Regions from separate parts of the Rhodoglobus sp. GW821-FHT12B09 genome, predicted to be linked through region 1. Evidence: predicted binding sites of a transcription regulator. Region 1 holds the regulator's gene; the other holds the start of a gene.

What was found. Region 1 encodes LexA, which represses DNA repair genes until DNA is damaged. Its sites were predicted from a motif close to TCGAACANNTGTTCGA; they were not measured.
Region 2: a site for LexA is predicted at 1,622-1,637, ahead of AC1RTC_RS09060 (HNH endonuclease signature motif containing protein). Genes of this name have one in related genera too.

Annotation. Positions count from the first base shown of each region.
Region 1 covers NZ_JBXATB010000002.1:122,591-132,128, forward strand. Annotated here, with positions in the region: gene AC1RTC_RS05105 (DUF1844 domain-containing protein) at 1-98, shown strand, start outside; gene AC1RTC_RS05110 (SseB family protein) at 256-1,005, opposite strand; gene priA (bifunctional 1-(5-phosphoribosyl)-5-((5-phosphoribosylamino)methylideneamino)imidazole-4-carboxamide isomerase/phosphoribosylanthranilate isomerase PriA) at 1,005-1,754, opposite strand; gene hisH (imidazole glycerol phosphate synthase subunit HisH) at 1,751-2,428, opposite strand; gene hisB (imidazoleglycerol-phosphate dehydratase HisB) at 2,385-3,005, opposite strand; gene AC1RTC_RS05130 (histidinol-phosphate transaminase) at 3,025-4,098, opposite strand; gene AC1RTC_RS05135 (LysM peptidoglycan-binding domain-containing protein) at 4,138-4,488, opposite strand; gene lexA (transcriptional repressor LexA) at 4,716-5,387, shown strand; gene metE (5-methyltetrahydropteroyltriglutamate--homocysteine S-methyltransferase) at 5,459-7,771, opposite strand; gene metH (methionine synthase) at 7,982-9,538, shown strand, end outside.
Region 2 covers NZ_JBXATB010000003.1:380,355-389,892, forward strand. Annotated here, with positions in the region: gene AC1RTC_RS09055 (hypothetical protein) at 1-209, shown strand, start outside; gene AC1RTC_RS09060 (HNH endonuclease signature motif containing protein) at 210-1,601, opposite strand; gene dcd (dCTP deaminase) at 1,733-2,338, shown strand; gene idi (isopentenyl-diphosphate Delta-isomerase) at 2,335-2,850, opposite strand; gene AC1RTC_RS09075 (polyprenyl synthetase family protein) at 2,865-3,935, shown strand; gene AC1RTC_RS09080 (phytoene/squalene synthase family protein) at 3,949-4,785, shown strand; gene crtI (phytoene desaturase family protein) at 4,782-6,353, shown strand; gene AC1RTC_RS09090 (lycopene cyclase domain-containing protein) at 6,350-6,673, shown strand; gene AC1RTC_RS09095 (lycopene cyclase domain-containing protein) at 6,670-6,963, shown strand; gene AC1RTC_RS09100 (prenyltransferase) at 6,956-7,816, shown strand; gene AC1RTC_RS09105 (alpha/beta hydrolase) at 7,856-8,692, opposite strand; gene AC1RTC_RS09110 (TetR/AcrR family transcriptional regulator) at 8,747-9,355, shown strand; gene AC1RTC_RS09115 (MarR family winged helix-turn-helix transcriptional regulator) at 9,352-9,538, opposite strand, start outside.

The DNA of each region.
Region 1 (9,538 bases):
GGCTGCGGTCACTTCAGCTGGCGTTCCGCGAGGAGTCGAGCATCCCGGATGCCCCCGGCAAGGGCCCCGGCGAGAAGCTCACCGGCCCCGTCAACTAGCGCGCCCCACCCGCGCCCCGCCCGCGCGCCACCCGCGCCCCCGAGAGCGCAGTTCGACGGGGTTGTGGCGCCCCGCACCGCGGCGAACTGCACTCTCGCGGCCCGCGGCACGGGCGGGCGTGCCGAGCGGGCGCGCCGAGCGGGCGCGCCGAGCGGGTCAGGCCGTGGCCAGCACCACGCGCATCGAGTCGACCCGTGCGGCGATGACCTCGCTCTCCGCCCAGCGCTGCTCCAGGCGCGCGAGCAGGGTGCCGAGGGCCGCCTGGTCGAGTCCCGGGGCGAGCGACAGCTGCACGATGAGCTCGGGCCCCGCCAGTCGCGAGCCAGGGTCGCCGGGGGCGAGCTGCACGGCGGCGACGGCGGACTCGGGCTCCGCGGCATCCAGGAACGCGCTGAGCACCTCGGTGTCGGCGTAGCTGGGCTTCCAGGGCTGCGACTGCGCGAGAGCCCACAGGGCGGGGCGGCGGATGACGTACTCGGTGTCGCTCCGCGGGTCGAGCACGACGAGGTCGGTGCTCTCGCTCGCCGCGGCAAGGGCGACCCTGCCCGCGGTCGCCGGCACCGGGCGTGCCGACGGGTTCCAGCGCGCCATCGCGTCGACCGAGGTGAACGCCGGGAGGACGGTGCGTCCGTCCGGGCCGGCGACGGTGACGATCGAGAGCTCCTGTGACTTGTCGTGCCCGTGCTCGTTGACTCCGCCCTCGCCGAGCTGGGCGACGAGCGGGATGAGCAGCCGCGAGTCGCGCAGGGCGTCGAGCACGTCGCCCTCGCCCAGGTCGTGCGCGTGGAAGCGGCGGATGGCCTCGACGAGCTTCTCCGGCGCGGAGCCGTCGTCGTCCGAGGCGGGGCCGTGCTCGAAGCTGCGGCCCTCCCACGGGACGCCCGCCGAGTCGGTGCCGCCGGCCACTACTTCGACGCTACGTCGATGGCCTCGGCCAGGGTGAAGGCCTTGGCGTAGAGCGCCTTGCCGACGATCGCGCCCTCCACCCCGTAAGGCACGAGCTCGCGCAGGTCGGCGAGGTCGTCGAGGGTCGCGACGCCGCCGGACGCGATGACCGGGCGGTCAGTGCTGTCGGCGACCTGCTTCAGCAGCTCCAGGTTCGGGCCCTTGAGGGTGCCGTCCTTCGTGACATCCGTGACGACGTAGCGGCAGCAGCCGGCGGCCTCCAGCCTGGCGAGGACGGTCCAGAGATCCCCGCCCTCCTGGGTCCAGCCGCGGGCCGCGAGGGTGGTGCCGCGAACGTCGAGGCCGACCGCGATGGCATCCCCGTACTCGGCGATCACGTGCGCGGCCCACTCCGGGTTCTCGAGGGCCGCCGTGCCGAGGTTGATGCGCTTGGCCCCGGTCGCGAGCGCGGCCTCGAGGCTCGCGTCATCCCGGATCCCGCCCGAGAGCTCGATGTTGACCGAGCGCGGGGTGTTCTTGATGACGCGCTTGATGACCGCGTGGTTGTTGCCCCGGCCGAACGCGGCGTCGAGGTCGACGAGGTGGATCCACTCCGCGCCCTGGTCGACCCAGAGCTGGGCGGCGCCCACGGGGTCGCCGTAGCTCGTCTCGCTGCCGGCCTCGCCCTGCGTGAGGCGGACTGCCTTGCCGTCGGCGACGTCGACCGCGGGCAGGAGAACGAGGCTCGGGGTCGTCGTGAACTCACTCATAGTGTCTGCAGCCAATTCTTCAGTAGTCGGATGCCGGCCTCGCCGGACTTCTCGGGGTGGAACTGGGTAGCCATGAGCGGCCCGTTCTCGACGGCGGCAAGGAACCTGCTGCCGTGCACCGCCCACGTGAGCTTAGGTTGCGGGAACGGGTCGTGCACCTCGAGCGTCCACTCCTGTGCCGCGTAGCTGTGCACGAAGTAGAAGCGCTCGTCCGCGACGCCCTCGAACAGCCTCGTGCCGGCGGGCGCCTCGACGGTGTTCCACCCCATGTGCGGGAGCACCGGGGCATCCAGTTCGGTGACCACTCCCGGCCACTCCCCCAGCCCCGGGGTGTCATTGCCCCGCTCCACACCGTGCTCGAACAGCACCTGCATGCCGACGCAGATCCCGAGGACGGGCCGGCTGCCGGTCAGCCGCTTCTCCACGATGGCGCCGCCGCGCACGGTGGCGAGCTGGCGCGCGACAGCCTCGAAGGCGCCGACCCCGGGTACGACGAGCCCGTCCGCAGCCTCGGCTGCAGAGCGGTCCGCGGTCAGGGTGACGCGTGCGCCCGCGAGCTCGAGGGCCTTCGCAGCGGAGTGCACGTTGCCTGAGCCGTAGTCGAGAATGACGACGGAGGGGTTGATCACCTTAGAGCGCGCCCTTTGTCGACGGGATGCCGCTGACCCGGGCATCCGGAGCGACAGCGAACCTGAAGGCGCGCGCGAAGGCCTTGAACTCAGCCTCGGCGATGTGGTGGGGATCGCGGCCGCCCAGCACCGTGACATGCACCGTGATGGCCGCGTTGAACGCGATCGCCTCGAAGACGTGGCGCAGCATCGAGCCCGTGAAGTGGCCGCCGATGAGGTGGTGCTCGAAGCCCGCGGGCTCGCCGGTGTGCACGAGGTACGGCCGGCCCGAGACATCCACGACCGCCTGCACGAGCGCCTCGTCGAGGGGCACAAGAGCATCGCCGAAGCGCGAGATGCCCGCCTTGTCGCCGAGCGCCTGCTTGATCGCGGTGCCGAGCGTGATGCCGATGTCCTCGACCGTGTGGTGCACGTCGATGTGGGTGTCGCCGGTCGCCTTGACGCTCAGGTCGACGAGCGAGTGCTTGGAGAACGCGGTGAGCAGGTGGTCGAAGAACGGCACGGAGGTGTCGATCGACGAGGTGCCCGTGCCGTCGAGGTCGAGGCTGAGCTCGATGCTCGACTCGCTCGTGGCGCGCGAGAGCGTCGCGGTGCGATCTGTGGCGGGTGCCGGTCCGGTCATGCGTCGATCCTACCGAGAGCTACCGAGCGCTGATGCGCGCGAGCGCGTCGAGGAAGATCGTCGTCTCCGCATCGCTGCCCGCGGTGACGCGAAGGTGGTGCGGGATGCCGACGTCCCGGATGATGATGTCGTTCTCGAGCAGTTCCTCGAACACGGCGTGCGGATCCTCGACCCCGCCGAACAGCACGAAGTTCGCGGCGCTCGGGAGCGGGGTGTAGCCGAGCTCGGGCAGGGCCGCGATCATCCGGTCGCGCTGGCGCTTGATGTCGTCGACCATGGCCAGCATCTCGGGGGCGTGGGCGAGGGCCGCGATCGCCGCCGCCTGGGTGAGCGCCGAGAGGTGGTACGGCAGGCGGACGAGCCGCAGCGCGTCGGTGGCGGCCGGGTCGGCCGCGAGGTAGCCGAGCCGGGCACCCGCGAACGCGAATGCCTTGCTCATGGTGCGGCTGATCAGCAGGCGCGGCCGCCCCTCGAGCAGCGTGAGGGCGGTGTCGCCCTCCTGGAACTCCGCGTAGGCCTCGTCGACGAGCAGGATGCCCGGCGTCGCGTCGTACGCCGCGACGATGGTCTCGAGGCTGAGCGGGGTGCCGGTCGGGTTGTTCGGCGAGCACAGGAACACGATGTCGGGCTGCTCGCGGCGGATCGCCTCGACAACCGTCTCGGGCGACAGCTCGTAGCCCGCGTCGCGCTCGGCGGTGACCCAGCGGGTTCCGGTGCCGTTGGCGATGATCGAGTGCATCGAGTAGGTGGGCGGGAAGCCGAGCAGGCTGCGGCCCGGGCCGCCGAAGGCCTGGAGCACCTGCTGCAGGACTTCGTTGGAGCCGTTGGCCGCCCAGATGTTCTCCGCGCTCAGCCCGTGCCCGAGGTAGGCGGCGAGCGACTCGCGCAGCTGGGTGAACTCGCGGTCGGGATAGCGGTTGACGCCCATCACGGCCGCCGCCAGCGCCATGACGATGTCGGTGGCGACCGCCTCCGGGATCGCGTGGGTGTTCTCGTTGACGTTGAGCTGCACTCGCACGTGCTCCTGCGGGGCGCCGTAGGGCGTGAGGCCCCGCAAGTCATCACGGATCGGGAGGTCGGAGAGTTCAGTCACCACGCAAGCCTAGAAGGCCCGAGCGGGTGCAGCGCGCCCTCAGCGGAGGGTGGTGGGGATCGCGAGCTCCTGGCCCGCGTACACGTCTGCACCGTCGAGCTGGTTGAACTGCACGATCTGCGCGATCACGTCGCGCGGGTCAGACTGCGGCGCAAGCTCCTCAGCGAGCTGCCACAGGGTCTGGCCCGACTCGACGGTCACGTACTCGAACGGCACGTTCGAGCCCTCGAGGGAGGCGGTCGCTCCCCCGCCGTTGAGCGCGAACAGGAACGCCGCGATCACGAGTGGTGTGGCCGCGAGGGTCGTGAGAACCGCGCGGCCACGCTGAGTGAGGCGCAGCTTGGGCGCCGCGGGACGGGCAAAGCCGCTTCCGATAACCACCGTGCTCATCTGCTGCTCCTCAAGTTATCCGTGCCCCGCAGCGGCCGGGCTGACGGGACACGAAGTCTGTTAGTAGGTATGTTCCGAACATACATTCGAACCACCGGTATTTCAAGTAGATCTTCGAACAGACCACCGACATTCACCCGACACACTCGAATTTATGTTTGGTTTTGGCCTTCTCGACGGATACAGTTTCGAATGAGCCACTGACATTGGCAGGAACGGGGAACCACATGGATGCCGAGAACGGCGCAAGCGGCACACGCCGCCGCACGAGCCTGAGCGACAAGCAGCTCGCGATCCTGGACGTCATCCAGCGCTCCGTCTCCGCGCGCGGCTACCCGCCGAGCATGCGCGAGATCGGCGACGCCGTCGGCCTCTCCTCGCTGTCGAGCGTCACCCACCAGCTAGGCCAGCTCGAGCTGAGCGGCTATCTGCGCCGCGACCCGAACCGCCCGCGCGCGATGGAGGTGCTGATCGACCTCCCCGGCAGCACGGAGGACGCGCCGGAGAACGCCCCCTCCGTCGGAGACGCTGTCATGGTGCCCCTGGTCGGCCGCATCGCCGCCGGTATCCCCATCACCGCCGACCAGCAGATCGACGAGGTCTTCCCGCTCCCGCGCCAGCTCACCGGCAAGGGCGAGCTCTTCATGCTCAAGGTCGTCGGCGAGTCCATGATCGACGCTGCGATCTGCGACGGAGACTGGGTGGTCGTCCGCCAGCAGAAGACCGCCGAGAACGGCGATATCGTCGCGGCCATGCTCGACAACGAGGCGACCGTGAAGGTGTTCCGCCAGCGCGACGGCCACACCTGGCTCCTGCCCCGCAACTCCAACTTCGAGCCCATCCTGGGCGACCACGCCGAGGTCCTCGGCAAGGTCGTCACGGTGCTGCGGAGTCTCTAGGAGCTAGAGCGCGAGGGGCCCCGGATGCTGCATCCGGGGCCCCTCGTGGTTTCGATACGGCGCCGGGGCGCCTACTCAACCCGCCTTAGCCGCGCCGCCCGGGTGGCCGTGAGGATGTTCCTGAGCGACTCCACCGTCTCGTCGTACCCGCGGGTCTTGAGGCCGCAGTCGGGGTTGACCCAGACCTGGCGCTCGGGGATGGAGCCGAGAGCGATGTCGATCAGCTCGCCCACTTCCTCCACCGACGGCACGCGGGGCGAGTGGATGTCGTAGACACCGGGGCCGATGTCCCGGCCGAAGCCGCTCGACTTGATGTCGGGCACGACCTCCATCTTCGAGCGGGCCGCCTCGATCGAGGTGACGTCGGCGTCGAGCCGGTTTATCGCATCGATGACGACGCCGAACTCCGAGTAGCAGAGGTGGGTGTGGATCTGGGTCGCATCGACGACGCCGGCCGTCGCCAGCCGGAACGACCCGACCGACCAGTCGAGGTAGTCGTCGTGGTCCTTCTTCTTCAGCGGCAGCAGCTCTCGCAGTGCAGGCTCGTCGACCTGGATGATCCCGATGCCGGCGGCCTCCAGGTCCGCGATCTCGTCGCGCAGCGCAAGGGCGACCTGGTTGGCGGTCTCGCGCAGCGGCTGGTCGTCGCGCACGAACGACCACGCGAGGATCGTGACCGGGCCGGTGAGCATCCCCTTGACGGGCTTCGACGTGAGCGACTGGGTGTACGTCGACCACTCGACCGTGATGGGTGCCGGGCGAGATACATCGCCCCACAGGATCGACGGACGGGTACAGCGGGAGCCGTAGGACTGCACCCAGCCGTTCTGGGTCACGGCGAAGCCGTCCAGGTTCTCGGCGAAGTACTGCACCATGTCGTTGCGCTCGGGCTCGCCGTGCACGAGCACGTCGAGGCCGATCTCCTCCTGCAGGTCGACGACGCGCTTGATCTCCTCGCGCATGGCCTGGTTGTACTGCTCCTCGGAGATGGCCCCGGACACGAGGGCGGCGCGCTGCTTGCGGATGTCGCCGGTCTGCGGGAAGGAGCCGATAGTGGTCGTCGGCAGGAACGGCAGGCCGAGGGCGGCGTCCTGCGCCGCGAGGCGGGCCGCGTACTCGCCGCGGGAGAAGTCGGCGCCGGTGAGGGCGGCGGCACGGGCGCGAACCGCTCCGTCGCGCACGCCCGCCGCACGGTGACGGTCGTCGAGGGCCGCGGTCGCGGCATCCAACTCTGCCTGAATGGCGGCCCGGCCCTCGGTGAGGCCCTTCGCGAGCGTGGCGATCTGCCCGACCTTCTGGTCAGCGAAGGCGAGCCAGCTCTTCAGCTGCTCGCCCAGCAGGGGCTCGTCGTCGACGTCGTGCGGGGTGTGGAAGAGGCTGGTGGATGACGACACCGCGACGTTCGCGCTGAGGCCGCGAAGGGACTCGAGCGCGGAGAACGCCGCCTCGAGGTTGCCGCGCCAGATGTTGTGACCGTCGACGACGCCGCCCACGAGCACCTTGTCGGTGCGGAGGCCGGCGTCGGGAACCGCGCCCTTGACGAGGTCGAGCCCGATTGCCTCGACGGGCGTGCCGAGCAGTACCGGGAGGGCGTCGTCGAGCGAGCCGTAGGGCGCCGCGACGAAGATGCTCGGGCGGGCCGGGACGGCGCCCAGCAGGTCGTACGCGCGCTTGGTGGCGGCGAGCACGGCGTCGCGCGGCACGTCGATGCTCTCGCTCACGAGGGCGGGCTCGTCGAGCTGCACCCAGTCGGCTCCCACGGCAGTGAGGGCGGCGATGAGCTCCGCGTAGACGGGCAGCAGGTCGTCGAGGCGGTCGAGCGGGAGGTACCCCTCTGGCGCACCCTCGGACGGCTTGGACAGCAGCAGGAAGGTGACCGGGCCGACGATCACCGGGCGGGTGCGGAAACCCGAGACGGTGGCCTCGGCGACCTCGCGCAGAAGGCGGTCGGAGGCGAGGTGGAAGTCGGTCTCGGGGCCGATCTCCGGCACGAGGTAGTGGTAGTTGGAGTCGAACCACTTGGTCATCTCGGCGGGGGTGTCAGCACCCTCCCCGCGCGCGATGGTGAAGTAGCCGGCCAGGTCGACGGTGCCGTCGGCCTTGACGAGCCGCTCGAACCTGGTCGGCACGGCGCCGACCGTGACCGCGGCATCCAGGACCTGGTCGTAGTAGGAGAAGGCCTCCGGGATCGACGAGTCTGTGCGGCCGAGGCCGAGCGACGCGAGGCGCTCGCGCGTGGCGGCGCGGAGTGCCGCCGCCGTGGCCTCGAGCTCCTCGGCCGTGATCGTGCCCGCCCAGAACGCCTCGACGGCCTTCTTGAGCTCGCGCCGACGGCCGATGCGCGGGTACCCGAGGATGGTGCCGGTGGGGAAGGTGGCGGACATGGCGGTTCTCCATTCGTGGTGGCGTTCGAAGGGAGATCACGGATGCCCGGCCCCTCGACGTGCTCCGCCCCGGCCGACGGCACAACCGTCTGTCGCGGGCGGGTGCCGGGCTCGGCTTTCGCTTGCTCCAACCCTAGCCAGACCGGCCGCGCGCCCGCCTTTTGTTACGAGGCAACGGCCTTTGTTACCGCGCCCGAATAAGCTGGTGGGATGCCCTCCGCGTCGCTCGCCGACATCCGAACGCTTCCCCTGCCCCGTCGCTCCGAAGAGCTCCTGAGCGCTGTTCGGGAGCGAGTCGTCATCGCCGACGGCGCCATGGGGACCATGCTCCAGGATGCCGGGCCGACGCTCGACGACTTCGAGCAGCACGAGGGCTGCAACGAGGTCCTCAACGTCTCGCGGCCCGACATCGTGGACGCCATCCACCGGGCCTACCTCGACACCGGCATCGACGCCGTGGAGACCAACACGTTCGGCGCCAACTGGTCGAACCTCTCCGACTACGGCATCGAGGACCGCATCGAGGAGCTCGCGCGCGCCGGCGCCGAGATCGCCCGCGCCGCCGTGGAGGCCTACGAGTCGGCCGACGGCAGGACGCGGTGGGTGCTCGGCTCGATGGGGCCCGGCACGAAGCTCCCGAGCCTCGGCCACACCACCTACGACCACCTCAAGGTGTCGTTCGCCGAGCAGGCCAAGGGCCTCATCCTCGGCGGGGTGGACGCCCTCCTCGTCGAGACGTCACAGGACCTGCTGCAGGCCAAGGCGGCGGTCAACGGCGGCAAAGCGGCGATGGCGGAGACGGGCATCCGGCTGCCGATCTTCGTGGAGGTGACCGTGGAGCTCACGGGCACCATGCTCATGGGCAGCGAGATCGCCGCGGCCCTCACCACCCTCGAGCCCCTCGGCATCGACATGATCGGGCTCAACTGCGCAACCGGGCCCGAGGAGATGAGCGAGCACCTCCGGCACCTCTCCAAGCACGCGCACATCCCTGTGATGTGCATGCCCAACGCCGGCCTCCCGGTGCTCGGCGCGAACGGCGCGAGCTACCCGCTGACGCCCGACGAGCTCGCGGTCGCCCACGAGCAGTTCGTCAGGGAGTTCGGCCTCGGCCTCGTCGGCGGGTGCTGCGGCACGACCCCGGCGCACCTGCGCGCCGTCGTGGAGCGGATCGGCGGGGCGCGGGCAGGCGCCCGCACGATCGAAGAGGACGCGGGCGTCGCGAGCCTCTACCAGCACGTGCCCTTCGACCAGGACTCCTCCTACCTCGCGATCGGCGAGCGGACCAACGCCAACGGCTCGCTCGCCTTCCGCGAGGCGATGCTGGAGGAGCGCTGGGACGACTGCGTCGACATCGCGCGCAACCAGGTGCGCGAGGGCGCCCACCTGCTCGACGTGTGCATCGACTACGTCGGCCGCGACGGCGTCGCCGATATGCGCTCCGTAGTGTCCCGGCTCGCGAGCGCCTCCACCCTGCCGCTCGTCATCGACTCGACGGAGCCCGCGGTGCTGCAGGCGGGGATGGAGCTGATCGGCGGCCGGCCCGTCGTGAACTCGGTGAACTTCGAGGACGGGGAGGGGCCCGACTCCCGCTTCAACCGGATCATGCCGCTCGTCAAGGAGCATGGCGCCGCGGTCGTCGCCCTGACGATCGACGAGGAGGGTCAGGCCCGCACCGCCGAGAACAAGGTGCGCATCGCCTCGCGGCTCGTCGACACGCTGGTCGGCACCTGGGGCATGCGCGTCGAGGACATCATCGTCGACGCC
Region 2 (9,538 bases), on a different contig from region 1:
CCTCGGCGGGATACGCGGAGACGACGATGGGCACGGTGACGGCGTTCGAGCTCGAGGGCGAGAACGAGATCGGCTCGGTCGGGACCACGCACCTGTTCACCGGGGGTGTCTGGATCGTGTGCGACGGGTCGTCGCTGCACCTCTCCGGCGCGGTGGTCGGCGCGGCGCTCGACGCTCTCCGCGCGGCGAATCCCGCACTCGGACTGTGACTAGGCGGCGTACGCCAACGGTGACAGCGGGCGCGTCCACTCCGGGATGCCCGGCCCCCGCACCTCCGGAAGCCCGTAGGTCATCCGGTACCTCCACGGTCCGTTGTCGACCAGCTGGTGGTGCCAGTAGCAGAGCAGTATGCCGTTGCCGGTGTTCGTCGGGCCGCCGTCGCGCCAGGGAATGACATGGTGCACTTGCAGCGCGGTGTGGGGGGTCGTGCATCCCGGGGTGAAACAGCGTTCTCCGTCCCTGGCCGCGATGGAGAGCGCCTGGGTGGCGGTGAAGCAGCGCTCGGGCGAGCCGATGCCGAGCACGGCGCCCGTCGGTGCAAGAGTGACGGTGCGGTAGCCACCGGCGTCGATGTACCGGTCGACCGTGCGCCGGGACACGGGGGAGTCTGAACCGCTCATGGTGCCGATCGGGTCGGAGTCTCGCCCGTCGGGGCGGTGAAGGCTCTCGGCGGTGACCGTGACGAGCACGGAGGCGGTGCGACCGTTCATCACCGGTGCGCCACTCTCGGCGATCGCCGCGAGGAGGATCTCGCCGAAGATGTCGTGGCGCCGCTGCCCCGGGGTGCGCGGGTCGCGGCCTTCTGCGACGTCATCGAATGAGTCGGGGCCAGTGCCGGGGGTGGAACCGACGTCGGGCTTGGCGGCAAACCGGGGCGACCGGCGCGCGGCCTCGAACCTGCGCAGCAGAGGTATCGCCAGCTCCGGCTTGAGGCGCCCGCCGAAGGGAAAGAGCCCGTCCTCGTCCTCCCTGCCGACCCACACGTCCCGCAAGAGCGCCGCGTGCTCCTCCCGTGGCCGCGCGCCGTCGGGATCAATGGCCGCGCCAACGGTGCGGATGTGGCGGGCGAGGTAGTCCACGGAGACCGGCGGCAGGTGCCCGCCCGAGGGGTCGACCCCGCAGGCCAGCCCGACCATGAGGGACTCCGCGGCGGCCCGGGCTTCGCCCGGTACGCGCGAGGCGGACTTCTGCAGCTCGCGGTCGATCAGCACGGCGGCCTCGAACCCGAGGCGACCGGCGGTCAGTGCCTGCGCGAGCTCAGGGCGCTGCGGCCCGAGGGGTGCTCCCGTCACCGACAGTCGAGGCCTGACGTTCTCCGCGAGCGCGAGTCGAGCCCGGGCCGTTCGCTCGGAGACCTGGGCCAGGGTGGCGACGGCGGCAATCGATGACGCGAACCCGAGTTTTTCGGCCTCCTGGCTGTCGCGCGCAAGTGACGCCACCGCGAGCACCCGCGCGGCATCCATCAACCGGCCCACGGCCTCGACCGCGGCGATGGTGTCGGCGACCGCAGACGCCGGGTGCGCGGCCAGAGCCGCGACGAGGCTCTCGAGCTCGGCGGTGACCCGCTCGACGGCGGCTTCCACTGAGGGCTCAAGAACCATACATAGATTATACCGCACATTCGAAACTATGTTCGAACAGAGTGCGAACCTGTGGAAAGCGCCGCCATCGGGATGAACGTGCGGTCAGTGCGCCGCCCCCTGCACGACCACGAGTAGCTAGTGTGGGGCGCATGCTTCTCAGTGATCGCGACATCCGTGCAGAACTGTCAGCGGGGCGCATCGCCCTCGAGCCGCTCGATCTGGAGATGGTGCAGCCGTCGAGCATCGACGTGCGGCTCGACAGGTTCTTCCGGCTTTTCGACAACCACAAGTACCCGTTCATCGATCCCGCCGAAGACCAGCCCGACCTGACGCACCTGGTCGAGGTCGACGCCGACCAGCCGTTCATCCTGCACCCCGGCGAGTTCGTGCTCGGCAGTACGTTCGAGCTCGTGACGCTCCCGGACGACGTCGCCGCGCGCCTCGAGGGCAAGAGCTCCCTCGGCCGCCTCGGGCTGCTGACGCACTCGACCGCGGGTTTCGTCGACCCGGGATTCTCGGGCCACGTCACTCTCGAGCTGAGCAACGTCGCCACCCTCCCGATCAAGCTCTGGCCCGGCATGAAGATCGGGCAGCTGTGCTTCATCCGCACCAGCTCCCCCGTGGACAACCCCTACGGCTCGGGCCAGTACCTCAACCGGTACCAGGGCCAGCGCGGACCGACGGCGTCGCGCAGCCACCTCAACTTCCACCGCACCGACGTGCGCTCGACCGATGCGGGCGCGAAGGGCAACTAGCGCAACTGCTCCAGCTGCCAGCCGAGCCACGGGCTGAACGCGTACGGCGCCGCGACCGCTGCGGCGTGCAGGGACTCCGGCGACACCCACGAGAACTCGGCGGCCTCGTCGGGGTTGGGCGCGACCTGATCGTGGGTCACCGCCCGGAACACCGGGCACACCTCGTTCTCGACGATCCCGGAGGCGTCGACGGCGCGGTAGCGGAAGTCGGGGAGCACGACCTCGATGTCGCGGAGGGTGATGCCGAGCTCGAAGAGGCCGCGGCGGACTATCGCATCCGGCAGCGCCTCGCCGGGCGCCGGATGCCCGCAGAACGAGTTGGTCCACACGCCGGGCCACGTCAGCTTTCCGAGAGCGCGCCGCGTCACCAAGACGAGTCCGTCGGCGTTGTAGACGTGGCACGAGAACGCCAGGTGGAGGGCGGTGTCGGTGGTGTGGACGGCGACCTTGTCCGCGACCCCGATCGGTTCGCCCGCGGCATCCACCAGCACGACCTGCTCAGTTGCTGCCACGGTAGTCTGCCTAAATGGATGGTTCTGGACTGCTCGGTCTCTCAGAGGAGAGGCAGGTGCAGGTCGACGCCGTGCTGGCGCGCTTCTTCACCCTATCCAAGAACCGCGCGGCAGCCTTCGGGCCGCAGTACGTCCAGCTCTGGGAGACCCTCGAGCAGAACACCACGGGCGGCAAGCGGTTCCGCCCGAAGATGGTGCTCTGCGCGTACCAGGCCCTCGGCGGCACAGATCTGGAGGCGGCGGCCTACATCGGCGCCGCGTTCGAGCTCCTCCACACGGCCCTGATCGTGCACGACGACGTCATCGACCACGACTTCGTGCGCCGTGGCGTCCCGAACATCTCCGGCAGCTACCGGGATGCCGCGACCGCGGCCGGCTCGACCGAGCGCGTTGCCGAGCACAGCGGCATCTCCGCGGCGGTCATCGCCGGCGATCTCGCGCTCTTCAACTCCTACCGGCTCATCGACCGGAGCGGCGTCGCGGATGTCACGCGCGCGCGCCTGCTCGAGGTGATGGACGACGCGCTCTTCGCCTCCGCGGCGGGGGAGCTGATCGACGTCGACTTCCAGATCGCGCTCGAGGTCCCGCGGGTGGACGACATCCTCACCATGGAGCGGCTGAAGACCGCGGTGTACTCCTTCGAGTGCCCGCTGCAGGCGGGGGCGATCCTCGCGGGCGCCTCCGAGCAGGTGGTCGCGACCCTCGGCGAGTTCGGCCGCGAGATCGGCATCGCCTACCAGCTCGTGGACGACCTCCTCGGGGTCTTCGGCGTGGAGGCCGAGACCGGGAAGACCACGATCGGCGACCTGCGCGAGGGCAAGCGCACTGTCCTGATCGCGTACGCGACGAGCACGCGCGAGTGGGCCGACGTCGAGCGCCACATCGGCAACCCCGACCTCACGGAGGAGGATGCGGCCCGGGTGCGGGAGCTGCTGGTCTCCTGCGGGGCCAAGTCGTTCGCCGAGGGCCTTGCCCGCTACTACGCGAACCGCGCGCTCGCCCGGCTGGCCGAGGGGCACATCCCGGCCGCGCTGCGTGCGGAGCTGCATCCCGTCGCCGACGCCGTGCTCGGGCGCGTCAAGTGAGCGGAGGCACGTTGTGAGAGAGGCACTCTACGACCGGGTTGCGGAGGAGACGGCGAGCATCGTCATCCACCGGTACTCGACGTCGTTCGGACTCGCATCCCGGCTGCTCGGCGCCGGCGTGCGCCAGCACGTGGAGAACATCTACGCGCTCGTGCGTGTTGCGGATGAGATCGTCGACGGCGGCGCGAGCATCGACACCCTGCAGGCCGCCCGCGCGCTCAACGACCTCGAGGCCGAGACCGGCGAGGCCCTGCGCATCGGGTTCAGCTCGAACCTCGTCGTGCACGCCTTCGCCCTCACGGCCCGCGACGTCGACTTCGGCGAGGAGCTGACGGCCCCCTTCTTCGAGTCGATGCGCATGGACCTCAGCCAGAAGCAGCACGACCAGGCCAGCTTCGACACCTACGTGTACGGCTCGGCCGAGGTGGTGGGCCTCATGTGCCTGCGCGCGTTCCTGCACGGTGAGGCCGTGACCGATCTGCCCCGATTCGAGACCGGTGCCCGCGCGCTCGGCGCCGCCTTCCAGAAGGTCAACTTCCTGAGGGACCTCGCGGCCGACTTCGAGACGCTGGGCCGCAGCTACTTCCCGGATGTCGACGTGCACTCGTTCGACGAGGCGACCAAGACCCGGCTGCTCGACGACATCGACGCCGATCTCGCCGTGTCGGCCGCGGTCGTGCCCGACCTGCCCCGGAGCTCGCGCCGCGCGGTCGCGCTCGCGCAGTCCCTGTTCGCCGAGCTCTCGACCCGCCTGCGGGCGACCCCGGCGAGCGAGCTCGTGCGCGCCCGCGTGCGGGTGCCCAACCCCGTGAAGGCCAGGCTCGCGCTCGCCGCGGCGGTGGGCCGATGAGCGCCGTCGTCGTGATCGGCGGCGGGATCGCAGGCCTGGCGAGCGCCGCCCTGCTCGCCCGGGAGGGCCACACGGTCACGCTTCTCGAGGGCCGCGCCGAGGTCGGCGGCCGGGCCGGATCCTGGGAGCACGACGGCTTCCGCTTCGACACGGGCCCGTCGTGGTACCTCATGCCCGAGGTCTTCGACCACTTCTACAAGCTGCTCGGCACGAGCGCGGAGGAGCAGCTCACGCTCATCACGCTCGACCCCGGCTACCGCGTGTTCTTCGAGGGGGTCGCCGAGCCGCTCGACATCTCGGCGGAGGTCGAGGACAACGTCGCGCTCTTCGAGGGCATCGAGAAGGGCGCAGGCGCCCGGCTCACCGCGTACCTCGAGTCCGCGCGCGAGGTGTACGAGCTCGCGAAGGCCCGCTTCCTCTACACGACGTTCGCCGACTTCCGGCCGCTGCTGAAGAAGGACGTGCTCGGCCAGGCGGGCCGTTTCCTCAAGCTGCTCCTGCAGCCGCTCTCGACGTTCGTGAAGCGGCGGTTCAAGGACAGCCGACTGCGCCAGGTGCTCGGGTACCCCGCGGTGTTCCTGGGGTCGTCGCCCTACCTGACGCCCAGCATGTACCACCTCATGAGCCACCTCGATTTGCAGGACGGCGTGCTGTACCCGATGGGCGGCTTCACCCGCGTCATCGAGTCGATCGCCGACCTGGCGCGTGCCGAGGGCGTCACCATAGTCACGCGTGCTGAAGTAACGCGCATCGTGGTCGAGAACGGTGCGACGACCGGCGTCACCTACCTCGACGCCGACCGCCACGTGCAGTTCGCGGACGCCGAGATCGTCGTCTCCGCCGCCGACCTGCACCACACCGAGACGAAGCTGCTCATCGAGGGCGAGCGCACCTACCCCCAGGAGTACTGGGACTCGAAGACCCCGGGGCCGAGCGCTCTGCTGCTCTACCTGGGCGTCGAGGGCGAGCTGCCCGAGCTCGAGCACCACAATCTGCTCTTCACGCGCGACTGGAAGAAGGGCTTCGACGCGATCTTCGGCGACGTGTCGTCCATCCCCGAGCCCGCGTCGCTCTACGTGTGCAAGCCGAGCGGCGTCGATCCGGATGTCGCGCCCGAGGGTTACGAGAACCTCTTCGTGCTCGTGCCGATCCCCGCGGACCCGACGATCGGGCGCGGCGATGTGGACGGCGACGGCGACACCCGCATCGAGGTGCTGGGCGACAGGGTCATTGCGCAGATCGCCGACTGGACGGGCATCCCGGACCTGGCTTCTCGTGTCACGGTGCGGCGCACCGTGGGGCCGGGCAACTTCGTCGAGGACCTCAACGCCTGGCGCGGTACTGCCCTCGGGCCCGCGCACACGCTGGGGCAGAGCGCCTTCTTCCGCGCGGGCAACGTGTCGAAGAAGGTCAAGGGCCTGTACTACGCGGGGGGCTCCACGATCCCGGGCATCGGGCTGCCGATGTGCCTCATCAGCGCGGAGCTGCTCGTGAAGCGGCTGCGCGGGGATGTCTCGACCGGCCCGCTGCCGGAGCCGCTGGGCCGTGCTGGGGCTCTCGACGCATGATCCTGCTCTATCTGCTCGCTCTGCTCGTCGCCCTCACCGGCATGGTCGTGCTCGACCGCCGCTTCCGCCTGTTCTTCTGGCGGGACGCGCGCCGCGCGGCGATCGTGCTCGCCGTCGGGCTCGCGTTCTTCCTCGCCTGGGACCTCGCGGGCGTCGGCGGCGGAATCTTCTTCCGCGGCGAGACGGCCTTCATGACCGGGCTGCAGATCGCGCCGGAGGTGCCGCTCGAGGAGGTCTTCTTCCTCGCACTGCTCTGCTACCTGACGATGAACGTGTACGGCTGGTGCTCGCTGAGGCTGTCGAAACCGGACGCGTCATGACCTACTGGGCGCTCAACGCGATCTTCCTCGCGGTCATCGTGGCCGTGGCGGTCCTTGCTCGACGCCGTCTCCGCTGGCCCGCCGTCGGCATCACCCTCGCGATCCTGCTCGTCATGACCGCGGTCTTCGACAACATCATGATCTCGGTGGGGCTCGTCGCGTACAACGAGTCGCTCATCAGCGGCGCGTTCATCGGCGTCGCGCCCCTCGAGGACTTCGCGTACACGCTCGCCGCGGTGATCGGGCTGCCGTCGCTGTGGGTGCTGTTGGAGCGGAGGCCCCGTGCTTAGGGCGCTCTTCGTCTCCTCCCGCCCGTTGAGCTGGGTGAACACGGCATTCCCGTTCGCGGCCGCATACCTGCTCACCGCGCGCGAGGTCGACGTAACCCTCATAGTCGGTGCCCTCTACTTCCTCATCCCGTACAACCTCGCGATGTACGGCATCAACGACGTCTTCGACTACGAGTCCGACCTGCGGAATCCCCGCAAGGGCGGCGTCGAGGGCGCGCTCCTGGACCGCGGGATGCACCGGCCGACGATCATCGCCGCGATCGCCACCAACGTCCCCTTCCTCGTGTACCTCGTGCTCGTCGGCTCACCCCTCAGCTGGCTCGTGCTGGCCGTGAGCGTGTTCGCGGTGGTCGCCTACTCCGCCCCCGTGCTGCGCTTCAAGGAGCGCCCCTTCCTCGACTCGGTCACGTCGAGCACGCACTTCGTCTCGCCCGCGGTCTACGGCCTGGTGCTCGCGGGCGCGGCGTTCACCCCGCAGCTGTGGGCGGTACTCGGCGCGTTCTTCCTGTGGGGGGCGGCGTCGCACGCCTTCGGGGCGGTGCAGGACGTCATTGCTGACCGCGAGGGCGGCATCGCGTCGATCGCGACGGTGATCGGCGCGCGCGCGACAGTGCGGCTCTCGGTCGTCGCCTATCTGCTCGGCGGGGTGCTGCTGCTGCTCTCGAGCTGGCCGGGCCCGCTCGCGGCCGTGCTCGTGCTGCCCTACGCGATCAGCTGCGCCCAGTTCTGGAACGTCTCCGACGCGGAGAGCGAGCGCGCGAACCGCGGGTGGAAGCGGTTCCTCTGGCTGAACTTCGCCACGGGCTTCCTCGTCACGATGCTCATGATCTGGTTCGCCTGGCTGGTGCGCTAGCCCGCCGCGCCACACCTTTCTCGTTGCGCTCCAGCAGTTTCAGTAGCGCGACGCGAAATCTGTAGCGCGATGCGGGAGGACGAACCCCGCGACGGCGTCGAGCACGGCGGGGTCGCTCAGGATCCGCGAGTGCCCCAGCCCGGTCGTGCGCATCAGGTCGACGTGACCGGGGTGGTCGGCGGCGATCAGGTCGAGCTCGCCGGAGGGGACCACCCGGTCGCCCTCGTCGTGCACGAGCAGCAGCGGGATGCCCGGGTCGTCGACGCGCGAGACGAAGCGCGCCCACGGCTCGTCGACCACGGTGAAGGTGCGGCGCTCGATCTTGTCCCGCAGCCGGCGCACCACGGCGGCGGACAGCCCGAGCTGCCGGGAGAACTCCGTGACGATGCCGTCGGCGTCGTGCATCCCGGAGATGCCCACGATCCGCCGCGCCGCGGTGCCCTCGCGCACGGCGAGGAACGTCGCGAGCACGCCGAACGAGTGGCCGACGACGGCCTGGAACGGGCCGTACTGCTCGCCGAGCTGGTGGACGGCCTCCGCGTAGTCGAGGACGGTGGTGCGGCGGCCCGGGGAGGCGCCGTTGCCGGGGGCGTCGAAGGAGAGCACCGTGGCATCCGGGGCCTCGAGCGCCCGGACGAGCGCGCTCAACCGCGAGGCGCGGCTGCGCCAGCCGTGGACGAGCAGGATGACGCGGCGCCCGCTGCCCCACCGGTAGGTGACGACGCGCTTGCCGTGCACCTCGAGGGCCCCGGTGACGGCCCGCTCGTGCACAGCCCGGTCACGGTCGTGGACCGACTCGGGCCTGCCGAGGCTGCCCCAGAGGCCGTAGGCGATCTCGGCCGCCACCGGCGCGGGCAGTGCGTCGAGCACCCTCATGCGAACTCCAAACTATAAGTACGATCGTTCGTATAGTAGGGTGGAGGGAGCACAATGGCAACCATGACCACGATCGACGGGCGCAGGGCGCGGGGCGACAGCTCGCGCCGCGCCGTGATGCGCGTTGCCGTCGATATCGCCTCCGTCGAGGGGCTCGAGGGCCTCTCCATCGGCGGGCTGGCGGCCGAGACGTCGATGAGCAAGGGCGGCGTGGTCGCCCTGTTCGGCACCAAGGAGCAGCTGCAGCTCGCCACGGTCGCGGCGGCGTCCGAGATCTTCGTCGGGAACGTGGTGACGCCGGCGCTGGAGGTGAAGGGCGGTCGCGAGCGGCTCACGGTGCTGGTCGACGCCTGGCTGCGCTACAGCGAGACGCGAGTGTTCACGGGCGGCTGCTTCTTCGCGGCGGCGTCGGCGGAGCTCGGGTCGCAGAGGGGCCCGGTGCGGGATGCCGTGGCCGACGCGATGCGGCAATGGCAGCAGTTCGTCTGCCGCACCGTAGAACGCGCCGTTGCGCGCGGCGAGCTGGACCAGGCGACGGACGCCGCCCAGCTGGCCTTCGAGATCACCGCGCTGCTCGACAGCGCGAACGACATGTCGCTGCTCTTCGACAGCGCGGAGCCGTACGCGCGGGCGCGTACCGCTCTCGCGAGGCTGTTGGGCTAGTCGCTCCAGCCCAGGTTGCGGGCCATGCGTTCGAGCACCTGGACGGTCTGCTCGTACTGGTCGGGCGTGACGCCCTCGGCGGCGATCGTTCGCTGGGCGGCGACAACCGCCTCGAGCTTGTCGAACGCCGTGCGGCCGCGCTCGGTGATGTCGTACTGCGCGCCCGCGGAGACCCATCCGCTG